2 regions of the Arthrobacter sp. B0316-1-20 genome follow, and region 1 is predicted to be linked to the other one. Evidence: riboswitches for the same ligand, from Rfam matches in the RefSeq annotation. Region 1 holds a riboswitch; the other holds the start of a gene.
What was found. A riboswitch is a leader RNA that binds a small molecule or an ion and turns the genes downstream of it on or off. The one in region 1 is predicted to bind cyclic di-AMP.
Positions count from the first base shown of each region.

Region 1 (3,384 bases):
TCTTCCATCAGGTCGGTCAAGGCCACGGACATGATGGTTTCGTTCAGGATCACCACAAAAGCGGAAACCAGCAGGATGCCGATCACCCTGCGGTTGCGGCGCGATTCATCTGCCGTCAAACCGCTGCCTTGGGCCTGCCCGGGCCGCGCCGAGTCACTATTCGTCGACGGTTCATTACTCACGGGAGAATCCTCGGGTGGGAGTGCGTGCTGTTGTGGTCGGCCTCCGAAGGGCCAAGAACGCCGGCGAAAACGGCGGAATAGTAGTCTAACCCTCGGCCATCAGCTCCTATTCCCGCTACCCCTCACGGTCTGGCAAATAACGACGCCGGTGCTCGCCCGACGGGGCAGGGTCGCCTCGGAATGGGGCGGGGGAGTGCGCTGCAGTTCCCGATGCCAAGCCTTGGGCCAGAGACGGACTGCGGACCGCAAAGCCCGGTTAAAGAGGCAAAGCTTCGCCCCAAAGGGAGAAGCTTCGCCGGTTAAGGCAGCGATTACGCGTTACGGAGGCAACGCCCCGTTGTATAAGGGGCCCCGTGTTAAAGAGCCGTGTTAAAGAGGAGAAGTTTCGCCGGGAAGAGGCACGGGTCCCCTTGAGGAGGAGCCTGCCAGTTAAGAGGAGAAATCCTGCAGTTAAGGAGGAGATGCCCGTGCTTAAAGAGGAGAGGCCCCGTCGGCGCATGCCGACGGGGCTCCCTGTGGTCCTGGGCCGGCCGTTGGGGGGAATGACCGGCCCAGGAAACTGTGGGGCTACTAGATGGTGTAGTAGCCGGTGACCGGCATGGCGCTCACGTCGTGAACCAGGGTGCCCTGGCTCGGGTTGAGCGCGCTGATCATCTTGCCGCCGCCGAGGTAGATGCCGATGTGGGCGCCGCCGTTTTGCACGACCAGGTCGCCGGCCTTCGGGTTGCTGGTCGGCGTCAGGGCGCTGCCCTGAGTCTGGCTGGTGCGGGGCAGGTCGACGCCTACCTGGGCGTAAACCCACTGGGTGAAGCCGGAGCAATCCCAGCCGGAGGTGGAGGTGCCGCCCCAGACGTAGGGGGTGCCCACGCCCTGCATGGCGATGTCCACGATGCTCTGGTTGCCGCCGGTGGAAGCGGGCTTGATGTCGGTGCTGGCCAGCGAAACGGTGGCGGTGTCTGCCGGTGCAGCCTGGGTGGCTACGGTTGCCACGCTGGTGCCCTGGGCAGCCTGGCCGCCGCCGGACTGGGTGCCCTGCGCGGAACCGGTCAGCGCGATCTGGTCGCCCGGGTAGATGATCGTGTAAGCGTTCAGCCCGTTGGCGGCCAGTACGTCCTGCACGTTCTTGCCGTACTGGGCGGCGATCGTGCCTACGGTATCGCCAGCGACCACGGTGTGGGTGGCGGCGTCGGAAGCAGCTTCGGTGCTGGCGTTGGCCGGGGCGGCAACGGCGTCCGCAACATCGGCTGCACCGTAGGTCGGGACGATGACATCGGAGGCAGCGTTGGCTGGCAGGCCGACGCCCAGCATCAGACCGCCGGCAGCCGTGACAACGGCGGCGCTGCGGCCGACGGTGCCGGCGTGGGATGAAACAGCGTTGGTCAGGCCGGCCACAGTGGTGTTGCGGACGGGGGTGGCGCGGTGGCGTGCACGGTTGTTTTTGAGCAGCAAGAAGTAACCTCTCCCAATGCTTACGAGGTGAGCTGTCGGATTCGGATGGGAGTCACCCGGTCGTGCGGTAGTGCGGCATGCACTCCACGCGACTTAACCCCAAGGGCCCCAAAGGGGCCCGGAAAAGTGGGTCCCCCGCCTCTGCCAGATGTCTAGCGAACGAACTCGGGAAGGTTGGCAGAGCTCAGCAATACCTTCCGAGGACGGCGGCGGATGTTCGCCGTCGTTGCAATTACGTTACATAACGGTTCGATAACTGTCCAAGCCCTGAGATTTACCTGTGGATAACCTGAGAGCGGGGCCTCGTCGGGAAGAACAGACATCCGACGCGGGCGATACCACGGGGTATGGCCGCTACATCCACCGGCACAATCCGCCCAGAAATCCATCCACATCGCATTACTTGTACGGTGACTTGGTGGTCAACTTCACTCTCAAGCAACTGCAGTACTTTGTGGCAGTCGCCGATCACGGATCGATCTCCGCCGCCGCAGCCGCCAGCCACATCTCACAAGCGGCAATGTCTCAGTCGCTGACGGATCTGGAACGGATCGTGGGCGCGCAGCTGATGGTACGGCACCGGTCCCGCGGAGTGGCTCTGACAGGTGTCGGCCAACAGTTCCTGCGAGACGTCCGGAGCCTGGTCCGGCACGCCGATGACGTGCATAACAGCATCATCGAGCGCCAGCAGGGACTGGTCGGTCCGCTGGCCATTGGCTGCTACAGCACCCTCTCCGCCTTCTGGGTCCCGGTGATCAGCGAACGGTTCATCAAGCCCCATCAGCGGCTCACTGTGACCATGGAGGAAGGGGAAGCCGCCGAGCTGCAGCACCGGATGCAGGAGGGCTACCTGGATGCGGTGATTACCCATACGCGGCACTTGCTGCCCGGCGTGCAGGCGCGAACGGTCAAGGAAGGCCGGCCCTATGTTCTGCTGGCGGCCGACCACCCGCTGGCTTCCCGAAAAAGCGTCCGGCTTGCCGAACTGGCCGAAGAGGACTTCGTCTCGCTGGACATCCCGACCGTGCGGGACAACCAATTGGTCAACCTGCGGTTGTCCGGACTGGACCCGAAAATCGCTTGGCGTTCTTCGAGTTTTGAAGCTGTGCGGGGCATGGTGGCCCGCGGCCTCGGCTACACCGTGCTGGTGCAGCGGCCGCCGGCTAACCACAGCTACGACGGTCTTCCGCTGGCCACTGTGGAGATCGACGGGCCGGTCGGGCACAGCGACGTCTGCGTGGCCTACGCCAGCGGCACCAAGCCAAGCCTCAGGCTGAGGGCCTTTCTCGACTTCTGTGCGGAGGTTGGCGGCGCGGCTGCGAGCGGATCCGGCGAGCGCACGACGGCGTGACGCGGCTTAACGCGGCGCCCAGCCGACAAACGCACGACGGCACGGCACGGCTTAACCGTGACGGCAGCCGCTGCCTCGGGCAACGGCCGCCGTAACGTTCAGGCCTAGCGAGCAGAGACTACATGTTCTCCGCAGTGAGGTCCTGGTTCTTACCCTCCTTGATGCCCAGGATGCAAAGCCCGGCCAGCACGAACGCGCCGGCCCAGACCGCAGCGACCATCCACAGTTCACCGCCGGCCGCCAGCACGAGGCCGCTTGCGATCATCGGGGTGAACCCTGCGCCCAGCGTGGAGGAGAGCTGGTACACCAGCGAAGCGCCGGTGTAGCGCACCCGGGTCGGGAAGAGTTCGGCGGTGAATGCACCGAACGGGCCGAAGATGGTGCCCTGGATGACGCCGTTGG
Region 1 is NZ_JBNHHC010000007.1:138,765-142,148, forward strand. Features, by position in the region: gene AC5RW2_RS13695 (MDR family MFS transporter) at 1-182, opposite strand, end outside; gene AC5RW2_RS13700 (C40 family peptidase) at 753-1,631, opposite strand; cyclic di-AMP (ydaO/yuaA leader) riboswitch at 1,635-1,799, opposite strand; gene AC5RW2_RS13705 (LysR substrate-binding domain-containing protein) at 2,050-2,982, shown strand; gene AC5RW2_RS13710 (MFS transporter) at 3,101-3,384, opposite strand, start outside.

Region 2 (3,384 bases), 110 kb from region 1:
GGAGCAGTCACGCGGCGGTATGCGTGTCGAGGAACTGGCTCCAGGCGGGGGCCGGCCGGTCCAGATCGCGGATCCGCCAACGCGCACCGCTGGGCGGGCGGGGTGTGAACCGAAGGCTCCAGCCCATCTGGGCCAGTGTGCGATCGCCCTTGGCGTTATTGCAGCGCAGGCAGCAGGCCACCAGATTCTCCCAACTGTCCGCGCCTCCGCGCGAGCGCGGCCTGACATGGTCCACCGTCGTGGCCGTCTTGCCGCAGTACGCGCACAGGTGGTTGTCCCGGCGCAGCACTCCGCGGCGGGTCACGGCGGTGTCCTGATTGTACGGAATCTTAATGTACCGGTTGAGCAGGATCACCGAAGGGCGGCCCAGGATGTCGTTCGGCCCGACGACGGGATCACCGTCCTCCGCGATCACGCTGGCCTTACCGGTGAGCACAAGCAGCAGCGCCCGGCGGAAGGTGACGACCGCCAGCGGTTCGTATCCAGCATTCAGAACGAGTGTGCGCATGCACATTCCTCTAGGTGTGGCCAACCCGACCGGCGTTTCAGTTCCGGTCAGGGACTGGATTTTCTGCACTAACAGTCAAAGGGTATGACGGTCGATACGTTCTGCGCTAACTTTTTTCGCTGTTGGTGGGCAGTTTCGACCGGAGCAGCCACTGTTCACCGGCTGTTCTTGGATCGTCGGCGTATCCGGCGGGCGGTTGCCGTTAGGCCAAAAACGCCGCCGGCCCCGGTGCACGCTGGGCGTGTACCGGGGCCGGCGGACGGTCTAGCAGACCGGAAAGGCCGAAGCTTAGTTGACGCGGATGGCGACGTAGCCGGATCCCACATCAGCGCTGGCCAACGCGGTGGTGTAACCGGTCCAGCCGCCGTGGACGGCCTGGCCGTTGCCCACGTAGATGGCGATGTGCGCAACACCGGCGCCGCCGTCGGAGTAGTAGAGCAGGTCGCCCGGCTGCGGGGTGGAAACCTGTGTTCCGTAGCTAAGGAACTGCGCGGGGGCGAGGTCGCCCACCGACTTACCGGCGGCGCGCAGGGCCTTCTCCACCATGGCGGTGCAGTCCTGCGAAATACCGATCTGGCCGTAAGCGGAGGAGACCAGGGTGGAGGCCACGCCACTGGCGGAGGCGGTGGCGGGCGCGGCGTCCTTGGCGGCTGCGGGCTTGGCGGCTGCGGGCTTCGCTACGGCTGCCGGCGCGGCTGCCGGGGCGGCTTGCTGGACGGCAGTCTGTGCTGCGTCTGCCGCTTGCTCGACAACCGGCTCCACTTCCTGGGCCACGGCTTGGACCACTGGCTCCGGCTTAGGGGCCGGAGTCGACGTGATGTCGGGGCGCGAGAAGGTCAGTTCGACAGCACTGGAAGCCTGGACCGTGTCCACCTGCACGCGGCTGGGGACGGACACGGTGGACGCGGTGCGTTCGATGGTGGCTGACTGCGCGGGGATGCCGGCGGTCAGGGCCAATCCGGAGGCGGCAGCAATAACGGCTGCGGAGCGCCCCATGGATCCGGCATTGGAGGAGACGGCTTTGGAAATCGTCTCCAGCGGGTTAGTGCGGACGGAAACGGCGCGGTGGCGCCCCGTGGCGGTGTTATTGAACACGTTAAAGGCCTCTCCCAATGCCTGCGAGGTGAGCTGTCGGATTCGGATGGGAGTGCACCCGGCCGCAGTCCTCCCCCGGCAAATGCCTGAGAGTCCTACGACTTAACCCCAAGGGTTCCTGTACGGAACCCGAATTTGGTTCCCCCGCCTCTGCCCGCGAAGTTTTTGCGAACGAACCCCGGATGGTGGCAGAGCTCGGCAATCCACCCGGAGGTACCAGCCGTCTGGCAGCTGGAACGAGTAACAGCGTATACGATGCGGCGGGCATTGTCACGTTCTGATCACGGAACGGTGATCTTTAGGTTACGGAGGTTGCCCGGGACGCACCGAAACCGGGAGCGCTTAAGGACCGACGGCGCGCCCCGAAAGGCGCGCCGCGGTACACCCCATATAAAAGGGGCGTCAGGAAGTCTCTTAGCCTGCCGGACGGATGAACACCGGACCGGAGCCGATGTAGGCGCTGCCCAGCACGGTGCTGTAACCGGCCCAGCCGCCGTGGACGGCCTGGCCGTTGCCAACGTAGATGGCCACGTGGGCCACGCCGGCGCCGCCGTTGGCGTAGTAGATGATGTCGCCCGGCTGCGGGGTGGAAACCTGGGTGCCGTAGGCGAAGAACTGTGCCGGGGCGAGGTCGCCGACCGAGAAGCCGGCCGCGCGCAGCGCGTTCTCGACCAGTGCGGTGCAGTCCTGACCCACACCGATCTGGCCGTACGCGGCAGCGACGATGGCGCCGGCCGCTCCGCTGGCGGCAGCTTCGCCGCTCTTCTTGCTGGACTTGCCCTTGTCCGATGCGGCGTCGTTGCCGGTCGTTGGGTTGATCTCGTTCGAGACGGCCTGGACCACGGTCTGCGGTGCCGGGGTGGAAGTGATCCCTGCACGTTCGAAGGTCAGTTTCACGGCCGCCGAAGCCTGCACGGCTTCCACCTGAACGCGGGCCGGGGCGTCGACGCTGCGGTCGGCGCTGACGGCCTGAGCCGGAATGGCACCGGTCAGAACGATGCCGGTAGCAGCGGCGAAGACGGCACCCTGGCGTCCAACAGTTCCGGCGTTTGCGGAAACAGCCTTGGAAATCGTCTCAAGCGGGCTGGTGCGGACAGGGGTCGCACGGTGGCGGCCCGCAGTAATGCTCTTGGACACGGTTGTACCTCTCCCAAATGCCTGCGAGGTGAGCTGTCGGGTTCGGATGGGAGTTCATCCGGCCGGCCGGTTTCCGGGCTGGTGGCCCGGGCCTGATCGGCTTTACCCCAAGGACATCCTGCGATGTCCGGGAAGTGGTTCCCCCGCCTCTGCCATGCGATTCGGTGCGAACGAACTTCGGGCGACGGCAGAGTTCGGCATTCCGCCCGAAGGTGCCTGGCAGTTGATGCCAGGCACAGGTGAAACCTTATAACAGTTTGGCGACTGAGTCACATTCCGGTTACGGCGTGTCAATCAGAGCCAGCCGGTGGGGTCCACCAGCTTGCCGTTGACCATTACTTCGAAGTGCAAATGGCAGCCGGTTGACGCTCCGGTGGTGCCGCTTTCACCCAGAACTTCTCCACGCGCCACGGTGGCGCCCACCGTTGTGTCGATGGTGCTCAGGTGGTTGTACGTGGTCTCCAGGCCGTTGCCGTGGTCCACCACGATCCGGTTGCCGCCACCGCCGACCTGGAACCCGGCCTCGACGACGGTGCCGCCGGCCGCGGCGTGGACCGGCGTGCCGCAGGGGGCTCCGTAGTCCTGGCCGGTGTGCAGTTCTCCGGCGTAACCGGTGATGGGGCTGACCCGGTAGCCGAACGGCG
Region 2 is NZ_JBNHHC010000007.1:29,323-32,706, reverse strand. Features, by position in the region: gene mobA (molybdenum cofactor guanylyltransferase) at 1-11, opposite strand, end outside; gene AC5RW2_RS13220 (HNH endonuclease) at 8-508, opposite strand; gene AC5RW2_RS13215 (NlpC/P60 family protein) at 797-1,603, opposite strand; cyclic di-AMP (ydaO/yuaA leader) riboswitch at 1,608-1,783, opposite strand; gene AC5RW2_RS13210 (NlpC/P60 family protein) at 2,018-2,740, opposite strand; cyclic di-AMP (ydaO/yuaA leader) riboswitch at 2,744-2,917, opposite strand; gene AC5RW2_RS13205 (M23 family metallopeptidase) at 3,035-3,384, opposite strand, start outside.
Region 2: linked by a shared signal. The riboswitch ahead of AC5RW2_RS13215 (NlpC/P60 family protein) and the one ahead of AC5RW2_RS13700 (C40 family peptidase) in region 1 are both predicted to bind cyclic di-AMP.